DNA from 2 places in the Oceanobacillus aidingensis genome. Region 1 is predicted to be linked to the other one. Evidence: a T-box and tRNA genes for the amino acid it is inferred to sense, from the RefSeq annotation. Region 1 holds a T-box; the other holds one or more tRNA genes.
What was found. A T-box is a leader RNA that pairs with one kind of tRNA and senses whether it is charged. The one in region 1 lies ahead of ACFO3P_RS18995 (valine--tRNA ligase), so its partner is inferred to be a tRNA-Val.
Positions count from the first base shown of each region.

Region 1 (7,663 bases):
TCATCTTCACCATACAGCGCCAGCTTAGCCATTTCAATGTACCAATCACAGAATTCATCCCAAATAAAGTTGTAGAGATATCTTCCTGCTTCGCCAAATTCATATTTATCTGCATTTCTCGTTACATGGTCAATTGTTTCATTCAATCGGGATAAAATCCATCTGTCTGCAACCGTTAAGTCCCCTGTTAAATCAATATCCTCATACTGGAACCCTTCCATATTCATCAGAGAAAAACGGGAGGCATTCCATACTTTATTGGCAAAATTCCAGGTAGACTCGATTCGTTCCCAATGAAAACGCAGGTCCTGACCAGGTGTAGAACCAGTCATTAAGAAATAACGCAGCGAATCGGCACCGTATTTATCAATGACATCCATCGGGTCTACACCGTTCCCCAGGGATTTACTCATTTTTCTTCCTTCAGCATCACGAATTAAGCCATGCAGCAATGTATCCTCAAATGGACGTTCATTCATAAATTCCTTTGATTGGAAAATCATCCGGGATACCCAGAAGAAAATAATATCATAGCCTGTTACCAAAACATTGGTAGGGAAATAACGTTTCAAATCAGCGGATTCTTCATTCGGCCAGCCCATGGTAGAGAACGGCCATAAGGCAGATGAGAACCATGTATCCAATACATCCTCATCCTGCTCCCAGTTTTCAACATCCTCCGGCGTTTCTTTACCTACATAAATTTCACCTGTTACTTTATGGTACCAGGCCGGAATCCGGTGCCCCCACCATAATTGTCTGGAAATACACCAGTCACGGATATTATCCATCCAGTTGAAATATGTTTTTTCAAATCGCTCTGGTACAAAGTTGACTTTTTCCGCGTCAGAATCCTGCATCTTCAAAGCTGATTCTGCCAACGGCTCCATTTTTACAAACCATTGTGTAGATAAGTAAGGCTCTACCACTGCACCGCTTCTCTCCGAATGCCCGACCTGATGCGGACGTTCTTCGATTTCAAAGAGCACACCCTGCTCTTGCAGGTCTTTAACCAGCTGCTTCCGGCATTCAAAACGGTCTAATCCCTGATACTTCCCTGCATTTTCATTCATGGTGCCATCTTCGTTCATCACAAGCACACGCTCTAGATTATGACGGTTCCCAATCTCAAAGTCATTCGGATCATGAGCAGGTGTAATTTTAACTGCTCCGGAGCCAAGCTCCATATCTACATAATCATCTGCAACAATTTGCATTTCTCTTCCTACAATCGGCAGGATAACCGTTTTTCCGATTAAATGCTGATAGCGTTCATCTTTTGGATGCACCGCAACCGCCGTATCACCGAGCATAGTTTCCGGCCGGGTTGTCGCAATCTCAATTGTTTCATCACTATCCTTTATCGGGTAGCGCATATGATAAAATTTCCCTGGAATCTCTTCATAAATCACCTCAATATCAGAAAGAGCTGTTTTCGTGGAGGGATCCCAGTTAATAATATATTCGCCGCGATAAATCAATCCTTTTTCGTAAAGACGGACAAATACCTCCCGAACAGCTTTAGACAAACCTTCATCTAACGTGAAACGTTCCCGGGAATAGTCTAATCCAAGTCCAAGCTTCTCCCACTGCGAGCGGATAAAGCTTGCATATTCCTCTTTCCACTCCCAGGATTTTTCAAGAAATTTCTCCCGTCCAAGCTCATAGCGGCTGGTTCCCAATTCTTTTAATTTTGCTTCTACCTTCGCCTGGGTAGCAATCCCCGCATGATCCATTCCAGGAAGCCATAATACATCATAGCCCTGCATACGCTTCATACGTGTGATTGTATCCTGCATCGTGGTATCCCATGCATGCCCTAAATGCAATCGTCCTGTTACATTTGGCGGCGGAATCACAATGGAATACGGCTCCTTCTTCGGATCATCTTTTGCTTCAAAAAACTTCCCATCTAACCAAAATTGATATCTTCCTGCTTCCACTTCTTGTGGATTATATTTAGGAGGAAGCTGATTTTGTTTATCTGACATGTTAAAAAACCTCCTTCATTCATTCAACTAAAAAAACCTTTTCATCCTTATACATAAAGGACGAAAAGGTATATTTCCGTGGTACCACCTTTGTTTGCTGATCAATAAAAGCTGTTGCAGCCTGATTGAAGCACACTTATGGTCATGAATATCGGCTGACAACCGGAATCTCCTACTCCATTTTTCAAAGATTCTACATCAGAGACGACTTCAAGAACAACCTTCCCAGGAAATTTTCAGCACAGGATTTCCCTCTCTAAGAGCGTTTTTTCTTTACTACTTCTCTTCCACGTGTTCGTATGTTTTCTTCGTAACATTTATTTTATCGTTTCCTTCTGAGAACGTCAACTAGATTTTCATATATTTACCGATAAATAGGCTTGTTCCCGGTTCATTAAAAAAAGTGTATCTATATTATTGACACACCTTTCAAGCATTTATACATAACATAATATATCAAATTTCTAAAGTTTATCTTTATCAAACAAACAGGAGGTGAAAAAAGATGTCTCGTTTCTATCGTTACCGGCTCCCGCCATGGGCTAGAAAATGTATTTTTGTTGCGGAAACCGTGTGTACACCAATTATGATTTTCCAGCTTATCCGGACGCTTTTAATACCAACAACACTTGATATTTTATTACTTGGACTCCTAATTGGTCTAGTGGTAGCTTTTTATCTGCAATGGATTTAGTCTGGCTGTTCTTCCTTGGACTCATATGTTTCTTGTATAAACTCCACCCAATTCATCCCAAATTCTAAACGACGGAATTGCTGCTGCAGCTCTTTGACCTGATTAACCATCGATTTCTTTGTGCGGCGGTCTGTATAATTCTTGAGTACACTTAAATAGAATGATGGATTTAGTAAATAGACAGAAACAAGATGCATTTCCTTTACAGTCAGATGATTTGTTTTTTGATAGACGGTAAATGCTTGCTGTATCGTTTCTTCAGGCTGGTTATAAGCGCCTGTCAATCCTCGGAAATAATGGGATAAATCACGTGCCGGATGTTCAAAACCACCTGATTCCCAATTAATTAAATAGCCTCCCTTTGAATGCGTATCATCGACTCGTTGATGACATAAGCTGGAAGACCATAAAATCTCCGTTTCTTCCTCTCCATAGATTTGATACAGTTTATCTTGCAGCAGCCCTACAGCATGGCAAACACCCTTATAATGCGTGCAATAAAGCAGTTCAAACGGTGACATATATTTTCGGCTTTCATAATCGGTGACGCGAACATGGAGCTGATCTAAGGATTGCTTGCAAAAGCTCGAAAATCCTTGAAATGATTCTTTAAGACGATCGGATTTAATACGGCTGGTCTGCCTTGTCTTTTTATGAATCTGTGCAAGTGTCTGCATTGTTCGCTCAATGTTATACGCGGAATCTGTGACCTCCGGAGAGTCAATCCAAGGTGTTAAATAATAGTAAAAGTTTTCCTCCTTATGAAAAAATGCATTGTCCCGGGTTAAATACACAGGTAAAATCTCTGTCACATTTTTTTCACGAGCAATACGGTAGACATGCTGCCAATTCTCCATCGTCTGTTCTGTTAAAAAACTGCGCTTCAAAGCATATTCCTGCATACCGTCAAATACTTTTACAACACGCTCTGTCTGTTTTTCGATACTGACGGGATAGATATGATATGCTTCCAGGACCTTCTTCCATATATTCACTACATGTCACCCCTTATTTGTAAACTCGGAATTGCTCGTGTATATCAAATCTGCATTACATCTGAATATTAACCTGTATAAAATAATTAAAAACATAGATTATGTAAAACTCCGGCACAAATAATCTCATTCATTATTTGTGCAGAGTCTTTATTTATTGTTTAGATGGAATATAAAGCAGCTGTCCTTCATTTACTTCCAATTCTTCTTCTAATTGGTTATGCTTGATTAATTGCAGCGGGCTGATTGCAAACCGTTCTGCTATGGTATCGATTGTGTCATTCTCCTGAACAATGCACAGACGCATTTTGGCATAATGATTCTCGTCTGCTTCACGGAAAATCTGAGATAGTAACGATTCGCTTTCTGTTCGTTCCCCCTCTTTTTTCGTTTCTTCAGCCACCAGTATTTCTTCCTCCCTGGGTGTATCTGGATAGAAGGTATCTTCTATATAATCAATCACCTCGGATTCATCAGCGACATCCCAGCCTGGTTTCTCCTCTGTCATCTCCATATCTTCCTCAGCTTCTAATACCTCTTCCACCTGCTCTTCTTCTTCTGAATCATCCTCTGAAGCCTTTCCTTTCGAAAGAGACTCAAAATATTCAGAAAGAGGCTGTGACTTTACTTTCCATCGATCCGGGTCATCTTCTGGCTCCTCTTCTGAATGGCTTTCTTGCAATGTTAATAGTTCTTCCATTTTTTTCTGATCTTTCGATATCGTTTGCTCATTACGAATTAATGCTTCTTCCGAATGGCTTTCTTCTAATATCGGCTCAACTTCCGGTTTTATTTCTTCTTCCAACGCTAGCAATTCTTCTAATTTTTTCTGATCTTCCGAGATCGTTTGTTCATTGCGGGTCAATGCTTCTTCCGGAAGTTCTATTTCAAAGGAAAATGTGTCTCCTACCTGTTCTTGATCCGCTTCTGCTGTTTCCCAATTTTCTTCTGACGGACGATATGCTTCATCCTGTAAAATCCCTTGAATCTCAACCGCAGCAGTAATTTTTAAACTATCTGCACCTAATAAATCATAATCAAAGGATTCAATTTGCACCGTGACATCTTCTATTTTATTCACCCGATGAGGCGGCACAGATATATCTACAGGAAATTTATGGGTGAATACATACAGTCCATTTACCTCTCTAATACTTTCGACATAACGCTTAGCTTGAATTTGATCAAAGTCAAAAATCTCTTCTCCTTCTTCTTCACCATTTACTTTTTGATATTCTCCCTGCAGCTCAAGATTGCCATGGATAGAAATATAGTTATCTAATGATTCGATTGTTATTTCTGGTTCAATGGAAATTCCCCTGAGTTCTTCTACTTCCTGTCCTTTTTCAAAAAACAGTGATTCTTCCAGTTCAAAAATAAATGAATTAGAATCTACTGACAAATGTATTCCTCCTCTCGCAAACAGTCCAGATGCGAATCATTCGTTATCATTTATATGATAAGAAACCGCGGAATATGCTAAGGAGGAAGATTGGTTTAAAGCAAACAAGAAAAGCCGGGGTATCGTTTATGTTAAATGCCCTTCAAAAATCACTCTGTTTCCCGGTATTCCATTAACCAGCAATCCCGATATTCCCCCTCATGCAGTTCATGGCAAGGAAGTAATTTTATTTTCTTAAAACCACTTTTCTCGTAACAGCGAATCGCTCTTTTATTCCAGGCTTGAGGATCCATGACGACTTTATTTATGCGTTTCTTGTTAATTAAATAAGCAACCATCGACTTGATCAGGAGGCTGCCAATACCTCTATCCCAGTATTGCGTTTCTCCTATAAATTGATCCATTCCATAAATAACCGTATTTTTTTCTCGTATTTATATTTAATAGATAATATTGAATGTAACCGATTTCTAAACTATCAAAAGCTATGATACATCGGACTACATTGTCTTGAAGCGGATAAAATTTTTCATTCACTTTTTCTAAATCAAATGGATTATCTCTCCCATCGTAAAATTGAAGAACTGCCGGATCAGAAAGCCACTTTGCCAGTAAATAATTATCCTCTTTTGCTAATTCACGAACGGTTAGCTTATTATTTTGAAACAGCATCATTGTATGATCACCCCGCCTGAAATTTTGTGAAAGTAATATCCTGTCAGTAAGAAAAACCAAGAAAATCACTTGGTCTTTAAAATACTGGTATTCTTGCCGAGCAGATGTCCGCTACGACGGTTTTCGATGGGGCGAGTAATCGCAGTCTCAGGAAGTCGCTTTCCGCGGGCAACGGCTTAGCCGCACGGTAAGAAAACCGCTTCCTGCTCAGGTCTACCTGTTGCTTTTCCCGCATGAGTCGACTTCCCTCTTATTCCTAAAAAAAGAGAAACCCACTTGGATTTCTCTTTTACTAATCTTTTTATAATTACTTTTCAATCTTAGAAAAAGCAGTATGCACTGCTGCAATTGTCTTTTCAATATCCTCATCTGTATGTGCAGTAGATAAGAATAATCCTTCAAATTGAGATGGCGGCAAAAATACGCCTTCTTCAATCATCGCACGGTAATATTGCGCAAAGTAGTCTAAATTAGAGGATTGCGCCGTTTCAAAATCGACAACTTCCTGATCTGTGAAGAATACACCGACCATTGAACCGGCACGATTAATATGAAGCGGTATATCATATTTATCTGCCGCCTGGCGGAATCCTTCTGTAAGACGGTCCACTTTTTTATTAATTTCTTCATAGGACGCTTCTGACAAGGACGCTAACGATTCATAGCCCGCTGTCATAGCTAAGGGGTTACCGGATAATGTACCGGCTTGATAAATCGGACCAGTCGGTGCAATCTGCTCAATAATTTCACGTTTTCCGCCGTACGCGCCGACAGGCAGACCGCCGCCAATAACTTTACCAAGACAAGTCAAATCCGGAGTAACATCAAAATGTCCCTGCGCGCTGTAGTAGTCGACACGGAAACCAGACATTACCTCATCAAAGATAAGAAGTGAGCCATTTTGCTCCGTAATGTCGCGAACAGCTTGTAAGAAACCTTCTTTTGGAGGCACGACTCCCATATTTCCACATACAGGCTCCATAATTACCGCTGCAATTTTGTCACCATAATGCTCAAAAGCAAGCTTCAGACTATCGACATCATTATAAGGAACAGTGATTGTATTCTTCGCGATATTCTCTGGTACTCCAGGGCTGTCTGGAAGGCCAAGTGTTGCGACACCGGAACCTGCCTTAATCAGCAGGGAGTCCCCGTGACCGTGATAGCTTCCTTCAAATTTAATAATCAAATCCCGGTTGGTGTAGCCGCGCGCCAGACGAATTGCACTCATCGTTGCTTCTGTTCCGGAATTGACCATTCGCACCATTTCAATGGATGGGACACGATCGATAACAAGCTTTGCAAGCTGATTTTCTAACAATGAAGGCGCTCCAAAGCTTGTCCCTTTTTCAACAACTTCCTTTAAGCTTTCCGTTACACGCTCATCAGCATGTCCTAAAATCAACGGACCCCAGCTTAATACGTAGTCAATATACGTGTTGCCATCAATATCGGTAATTTTAGAGCCTTTTCCTTCTTCCATAAAAATCGGATCCAATCCCACTGATTTAAATGCACGTACCGGAGAATTCACTCCGCCGGGCATTAAATCAACCGCTTCTTTATAAGCATCTACTGACCTTGTGTTTACCATGCTCTTCCTCCCTTATTTATCTTCTTGCAACCATTTTGCCACATCTTTTGCAAAATAGGTAATAATTAAGTCTGCGCCTGCACGTTTCATTGATAGCAGGGTTTCTGTCACTAATTTTTTCTCATCAATCCAGCCATTTAAAGCAGCTGCTTTAATCATGGAATACTCCCCGCTCACGTTATACGCAACGACGGGCACGTCAAAATTGTCTTTCACCTCACGCATAATATCCATATAAGACAGGCTTGGTTTTACAATTAAGAAATCAGCGCCTTCTTTAATATCCGATTTCGCTTCACGGATTGCCTCTAA
Region 1 is NZ_JBHSFT010000048.1:79,250-86,912, reverse strand. It holds gene ACFO3P_RS18995 (valine--tRNA ligase) at 1-1,991, opposite strand, end outside; T-box leader at 2,045-2,290, opposite strand; gene ACFO3P_RS18990 (hypothetical protein) at 2,497-2,685, shown strand; gene ysxE (spore coat protein YsxE) at 2,682-3,680, opposite strand; gene spoVID (stage VI sporulation protein D) at 3,835-5,082, opposite strand; gene ACFO3P_RS18975 (GNAT family N-acetyltransferase) at 5,232-5,486, opposite strand; gene ACFO3P_RS18970 (hypothetical protein) at 5,449-5,757, opposite strand; gene hemL (glutamate-1-semialdehyde 2,1-aminomutase) at 6,065-7,351, opposite strand; gene hemB (porphobilinogen synthase) at 7,364-7,663, opposite strand, start outside.

Region 2 (7,663 bases), on a different contig from region 1:
ACTGCCTGTCCAGCCTACACAAAAGTAAACATTTTCTGGCAGCGTAATCGGCTTCGTTTTATAATATTTCCAATCCTTCTCTACGACTTCTGTGACAGACCCCGCTTCCTGGTACGCTTCGAGAAGCCAATCTGCCTGAAAAGAAGAGAATTGAAGCAGCCCGCCATAAGTGGATGCAGCGATATCTGCTCCCGATCCGTTTCCTTGCGTAATCACATGCGATATCGCAGCCAGACGGAAAATGGTATCTTTTTCAGCCAATTGCGGAGCCTGAAAACGTAATACTCCCGCTACGATAGAAGTAACAATCGCTGCACTGGAGCCCAATCCATATTTCACGCCAGAGGCATCATCCAGCTCACTGCGTGTAGAAACATGCATCGGAAGAACTGGCAGTCCTTGTTCTTCTAAATAACGATATGTAATCCGGAGTGCATTCTTAACAAAAGACAGCCTGGGATCGTCTGAATCAATATGTATGTCTGTCTCTCGCCAAGACCATGGAACCTTATGAAGAGAAAAGTCCGAAAGAGTCAGCTGGTGGCTATCCGCTTCCGCTACCGTCGCATAGACAAAACGGTTCACAGCCATCACTGCCAGATTCTGATAAGGCTCTAATACGGCAAATTCTCCCGCAATCATTAATTTCCCTGGTACTTTGACCGTGATTGATTTTGCCACCATATTATCCTCCTATCTATAGCTTATTCCGCTTCCGGGTTTGCTGATTATAATATCCTCCACGCCTTCTGTTGCCTGCAGGCGTTTTTTCACCTTAGCTTCGTTTTCTGGTAAATATAAAACTTTTACATTCGGGCCGGCATCAATCGTAAAAAAGGCAGGAATCCCTTGTTCTCTTAAGGTTTGTACCGTCTGCATCACTCGCATCGTGGTATCCTGCCAGTATGTAAACGGAGGATTCGCTCCCAAAGTTGTAGCATGCATGCGCATGCAGTTCGCTTCTGCAACGCTTCCCATCTTCTCAAAATCCTTCACTTTAATGGCTTGTTTTATTTCTTGCAGATCCTTTGCTGTCTGCTCCAGCCAGCCTGCATAAAAAGGAGAGGTTTCTACGGTACGGCGCATCCCCTCCCTGCTTGAGACCTTTTTCTCTGTTTTTGACAAAACCACAGCAGCAATGCGAATATCCCAGTGTGACTTGTCAGCAATTTGCACGGCAAACGAATCGGATCCATCTTCCCGTTTCCCCATCTGCCATTCAACAAAACCGCCGAAAATCGAACGGGAAGCAGAACCAGAGCCTTGACGAGCCAGCTTCGATAATTCCGTATCATTTAGAGAAAGTCCGATTGCTTTGGAGCTTGCTGCAGCTAATGCTGCAAGACCAGATGCAGAAGAAGCAAATCCGGCAGCAGTAGGAACATGATTCACAGATTGAACCTGTGCATAGATTTCCTTTCCAGAAAGAGCACGCACCTTATCTAAAAATATCGCTACCTTTCCAAGCGCATCTCCTTCTACATTCTGTTCATTCAAATGAAAGGAATCTTTTTTTAACCCTTCCTGAAAATGAACGGTTGTCTCTGTAGAAAAACCATCTAATGTCACGGAAAGGTTACTGTTGGCAGGAAGAATCAATGATTCATTCCGCTTCCCCCAATACTTGATTAAAGCAATATTCGTATGCGCTCTTGCTGTTGCCTTCATATTATTTGAATCTCCTTTTCTACAATCCCTGTCAAATCATTCTTTTCATGCGGCTTCATTCAGCCGGGGAAAAGCCCCGCCGAATGAGGCATCGCTTTATTTCTTCAAAACAAACGGCCAGACTGCTGCTGCACCAAAACGGCGTAATTTCTCTGCCAGCTGCTTTGAATGAACTTCATTTTGCGCAAGCGCAATGATACAACCGCCATTTCCTCCGCCTGTCAATTTCGCACCTAAAGCCCCTTCTTCCCGGGCAAAGCGAATCAATTTATTTAAACCGGCATCACTGACTCCTAATGCTTCCAGTTCTTTTTGTGCTTCATTTAACAGTTGACCTAAAAACTGTTTACTAGCTTTTTCCAATGCATCTTTTGCATGATGCGTTAACGCCCCGATCCGTTCTATTTTGGAATGGATACGCTGCGGAGCTGCTTTTAACAGACTTGCTACCGATTCAACTGATGTACGTGTATCCCCAAATCTGCCGGAGTCTGCAACAATAAAATGCAGGTCTTCTCCTAATTCAATGTGCTCAACAGGACTTCCTTTTTTATACCACACTGGTTTATCGGAAGTGATCGTTAAGGTATCCAGCCCGCTTGGTGCTCCATGCGCATAGGTTTCTGCCACATTCGCTAATTGCAGCAAATCTTCTGTCGAGCATTCCTTATCGCAATAATGGAATAAAGAGCGAATAATAGAAATAGCGACAGATGCACTTGAACCAAGACCCTTTCCTGGCGGTACCGAGGAATTAATCCGTATTAACAAATCCTTATAAGGAATCCCAAGATATTCACAAGAACTAGAGACACATTCCACAATTCCTTCCAGCTCTTTCGGGGCATGCCGCAATGGGCCATGATAAAAGGTACTGTCCATTTTCACCGCTCCAGGAACATACTCAATTACCGTCTCTACGCCAATTAAAGGAAATGGAATAGCAATTGCCGGCTGCCCGTGTACAACCGAATGCTCTCCAATTAAAATGACCTTACTATGAGCTACGCCAATAGCTGTTTTTTCCGATGCTGTTACTTTTTCTGCACTCATTGTTTATACTGTTCCACCAATTCTTTAGCTTTTCCCACACGGATTTCTTGTTGTTCTACTAATTGTTTTGCTATCACATCAATCATCTCCCCAGTTGCTCCGCCAGCTATCGCAACAGAACGTGAATGAAGCGCCATATGCCCTTTTTGAATCCCATCGGTCGCCAACGCTTTGAGCGCTCCAAGATTTTGAGCAAGACCAACTGCTACAATTACCTGCGCAAGCTCTTCTGCTGATTCAATTTGCATAACGGATAAAGAAAAATCAGCTAATGGGTGCACGCGAGTCGCTCCCCCGACAGTTCCTATCGACATTGGCAACTCAATTTCACCAACGAGATTACCTTCTTCATCCTTTGACCACGTAGTCATGGAGCCATAATGACCATTTCTGGCAGCATAAGCATGTGCCCCCGCCTCTACTGCCCGCCAATCATTTCCTGTCGCAATCACAACAGGGTCAATGCCGTTCATAATCCCTTTATTATGCGTTACTGCACGATACGGGTCAGAGGCAGCAAATTCATACGCATGGATGACACCATCTCTGACCTCTTCTCCAGCAAACGAACCTGTTTTTAGCAGATGCGGAGGTATTACACATTTTGCTGTAGCCAGGCTGCGATCGGCATAGTTCGATAAAATACGCAAATGCACTTTTCCTTTGGTTATTTCTTCCACGATTGGCGCAATCGATTCCACCATGGTATTAATCATATTCGCTCCCATGGCGTCACAGGTGTCTACATAGATATGCATGACCAGCATTTTGCTATAAGACGATGCATCGTTCTCATTCAAAACCCGTACATCTAAGTCTCTCACACCGCCTCCGCGGCTGACAATGCTTGGATAGGCATCATCGGCAGCTTTCATTAATATATCTTTTTGACGAAGGATTTGCTGCTTTGCTTCTTGAAAATCCGGACATCCAACCACTTGAATCTGCCCAATCATCAGTCTTTCTTTTGATTCTGTCCGAAAACCGCCAGCCTCTCTGACTATCTTCGCAATATGACTGGCAGAAGCAACAACAGAAGCTTCTTCAATAGCCATCGGTACTACATATTCTTTCCCGTTTATTAAAAAGTTTAATCCCAATCCGAATGGTAATTGATAGGTGCCAATGACGTTTTCAATCATATTATCTGCTTTTCCTACCGTAAGCGCATCGGCGTTAGACAAATTTTGCGTTTCTGCATCTGTTAAAGTAAAGGCCTCACGTAATAATGCCCGCCTTTCTTCTACCGTCATATTATAAAAACCTGGTATTCTTGAAGAGGTCATGCCTAGCTCATCCTTTTTATTTATCATATCTGAAATATGCTTTTTTATTACAATGTACTAAAATAAACTATTTTGATTATAACACGAATTCTATCGTTTTTTCATTCAGAAGATACTTATTTCGTGACTGAAACTATGTTTGCAGCATTACCGTAATGCATTGGTATTTCCAGCTTCTAACATATACCAAAAACGCTGGACTGCTCAGACTATGGCAGGCTCTTTACTAACGTTGAACTGTTGTTCAAATAATATGAGATTTTTATGCTGATAAAGAAAAAAACGAGATAAGATTATCCCGTTTTTCTGTGTTTTATACTTGTCATGCTTGTAGTGAGCCATGAAGGATTCGAACCTTCGACCCTCTGATTAAAAGTCAGATGCTCTACCGACTGAGCTAATGGCTCCTATGATAAGACAGGTTATTATATATAGCCCTGTCCATAAAAAAATACTATTATCAGTAATAGTATTATCATGTATTTCTTCTAAAAAATAAAAATGGCTGGGCCACCAGGATTCGAACCTGGGGTACACGGGATCAAAACCCGATGCCTTACCGCTTGGCTATGGCCCAACAAAAACATGGTGGAGGGGGGCAGATTCGAACTGCCGAACCCTGAGGGAGCGGATTTACAGTCCGCCGCGTTTAGCCACTTCGCTACCCCTCCATATTATTGTTAACCATATTATCAATTATATACATGAAAAAATGGTGCCGGCCAGAGGACTTGAACCCCCAACCTACTGATTACAAGTCAGTTGCTCTACCAGTTGAGCTAGGCCGGCGTGATGGTGGAGGATGCAGGGCTCGAACCTGCGACCCCCTGCTTGTAAGGCAGGTGCTCTCCCAGCTGAGCTAATCCTCCATTTGGTGACCCGTACGGGATTCGAACCCGTGTTACCGCCGTGAAAGGGCGGTGTCTTAACCGCTTGACCAACGGGCCATAATGCGTTTCTGAGAGGCTTTTTGAAAGCTTCTCTCGCAAACTGACGAATTTTATTATATCGAGGAACCAACCGTTTGTAAAGGGAAAAATGAAAAAAACTTTATTTTATTTTTCAAAAGTCGATAAATCACTCCACCAAACCCGTTATGACACTATTTCCAAGGCTTCTCATTTCTTATTTCCTCTCTTTTCTTCTATAAATATAAAACCAGCGTGAGTATCTTTTTTGACAACAAGAATTCTCCGGCAGGAAAGTACCGTATATTTTCCCGACTGCGATTACCTGGGTTCTGAATCGGCAAAGCGGTCCAACTGAACTGCTTTTTTACTTATCACACATACTTCTTATAGAAAAGAAAAACAGTTTATAACTTTATCACCTGGTACTAATCCGTTATAATAGATGCTAAGTTAAATGTTGAATGGAGGATACGTATGACAAAATTATTAGAAGGTAAAAACATTGTTGTAATGGGCGTCGCTAACGAAAGAAGTATTGCTTGGGGTATTACAAAATCTCTACATAATGCCGGAGCGAACCTTATTTTCACCAATAGACAGGAAAGATCCTACAAAAAATTAGTAAAACTTTTAGAGAAGCATGAAATTGAACCAAAAGCAATCATCTCTTGCGATGTTGAATCCGATGAAAGTATTCAGGGAGCCTTTCATGAAATAAAAGAAAAAATCGGCGTGATTCACGGCTTGGTTCACTCTGTTGCCTTTGCTAAACGGGAAGACCTGCAGGGTGAATTTGTCACTACTTCCCGCGATGGTTTCCTGCTTGCTCAAGAAATCAGCGCTTATTCCTTAGTAACCATAACAAATGCTGCGAAGGAACTGATGACTGAAGGCGGTTCGATCGTGACACAAACTTACATCGGAGCAGAACAAGTCGTTCCTGGCTATAACGTGATGGGTGTTGCTAAAGCTTCTCTGGAAGCAAGCGTCCGCTACCTAGCTGAAGATGTGGGCAAAGATGGCATTCGTGTGAACGCTGTGTCAGCCGGCCCAATCCGTACACTCTCTGCAAAAGGAGTAGCTAATTTCAACGAAAAATCTCAAGTTGTGGAAGAAAAAGCTCCGCTGCGCCGCAACATCGATCAAGACGAAGTTGGAGATGCAACATTATTCCTTCTTAGCGAACTGGCACGTGGAATCACCGGCGAAGTATTGCATGTAGATGCCGGATTCAATATTATTGGCGGCTAATCTCTCAAAAACTGTCTCTCTTCATTATTTAAGAAGAGACAGTTTTTTTATTGGCTAAATCCATGTTCTCTACTACGTTTAATCACTTTTTATTGCGGGAACAAGTAGTAATGGATATTCAAAAAGGCTGATAACGTATTATTGAATATTCTTTATTGAAAAACAAGCAAAGGGGTGGAGAAAATGTATAACTATATACAGCATTATATTAACGGTCAGTGGGTTGATTCCACTGGAAACGAAACAATTGATGTAATCAACCCTGCAACCGAAGAAAAAATTGGTGAAATCAGCTCTGGTACCAAAGAGGATCTTGATAAAGCAGTTCAAGCTGCACGGGATGCTTTCCCGGCGTTTTCACAAACAACCAAAGAAGAACGTGCTGATTTATTAGACCGAATCGCAGATGAATATGAAAAACGAAAAGATCAATTTATTGAAGTTATCATGGCAGAGCTTGGCTCTCCAGTAACATTTACAACCAACGTACAATATCAGATGGGATTAAATCATTTCCGGACAGCGGCAAAACTGGTACGTGATTTTGACTTTACTGAAAACCGGGAAAACTCCTTTATCCAAAAGGATGCGATTGGCGTCGCTGGTTTAATCACGCCTTGGAATTTCCCGACAAATCAGGCGTCTACAAAGCTGGCTAGTGCGTTTGCAGCGGGCAGCACCGTCGTATTAAAACCATCAACAGAAACACCTTTCGCGGCTGTCTTATTAAAAGAAGTGTTCGAAGCTGCCGGTGTTCCAAAAGGCGTATTCAATCTGGTAAACGGAACAGGCTCTACCATCGGTAACGGCATCAGCTCTCATCCAGATATCGACTTTGTATCCTTTACAGGATCCGGCGGCGTAGGTACGAAAATTATGGAAAACGCCGCTCAAGATATTAAAAAGGTTTCCTTAGAGCTTGGCGGCAAATCGCCAATTGTCGTATTGGATGATGCAGATGTGGATTATGCTGCAAAAACAGCTATTTCCCATATCGCTGGCAATACAGGTCAAGTATGTACAGCAGGAACGCGAGCATTGGTCCCAGAATCCATGCATGATGATTTTATCCAAGCGATTAAAAACCATATTTCCGAATATCCTGTCGGCGATCCAAAAGACAAGTCTACTTTCACCGGACCACAGGTATCGGAGGATCAATGGAAAACCGTTCAAGACTATATCCAAAAAGGAATCGACAGTAACGCAACTCTAGTTACCGGCGGAACAGGTAAACCAGAAGGCTTGGAAACCGGATATTATTCTAAACTGACTGTATTTACTAATGTAAAACCTGAAGATACGATTGCCCAGGAAGAGATTTTCGGTCCTGTACTTTCCGTTATCACCTATAACGATTTAGATGAAGCAATTGAAATTGCCAATGGTACAATTTATGGGTTAGCAGGCTATGTTGTCGGTAATGATCCGGAGGCGCTGACCAAAACAGCAAAAAGCCTTCGCTCCGGCAGAATTGTAGTCAATAATGAACAA
Region 2 is NZ_JBHSFT010000015.1:18,659-26,321, reverse strand. It holds gene ACFO3P_RS11035 (phosphomevalonate kinase) at 1-684, opposite strand, end outside; gene mvaD (diphosphomevalonate decarboxylase) at 694-1,668, opposite strand; gene mvk (mevalonate kinase) at 1,765-2,721, opposite strand; gene ACFO3P_RS11020 (hydroxymethylglutaryl-CoA reductase, degradative) at 2,718-4,007, opposite strand; tRNA gene ACFO3P_RS11015 (tRNA-Lys) at 4,342-4,414, opposite strand; tRNA gene ACFO3P_RS11010 (tRNA-Gln) at 4,510-4,584, opposite strand; tRNA gene ACFO3P_RS11005 (tRNA-Tyr) at 4,594-4,678, opposite strand; tRNA gene ACFO3P_RS11000 (tRNA-Thr) at 4,721-4,796, opposite strand; tRNA gene ACFO3P_RS10995 (tRNA-Val) at 4,801-4,876, opposite strand; tRNA gene ACFO3P_RS10990 (tRNA-Glu) at 4,880-4,954, opposite strand; gene fabI (enoyl-ACP reductase FabI) at 5,393-6,169, shown strand; gene ACFO3P_RS10980 (aldehyde dehydrogenase family protein) at 6,353-7,663, shown strand, end outside.
Region 2: it has a tRNA-Val gene. The T-box ahead of ACFO3P_RS18995 (valine--tRNA ligase) is inferred to sense a tRNA for this amino acid. The anticodon was not compared.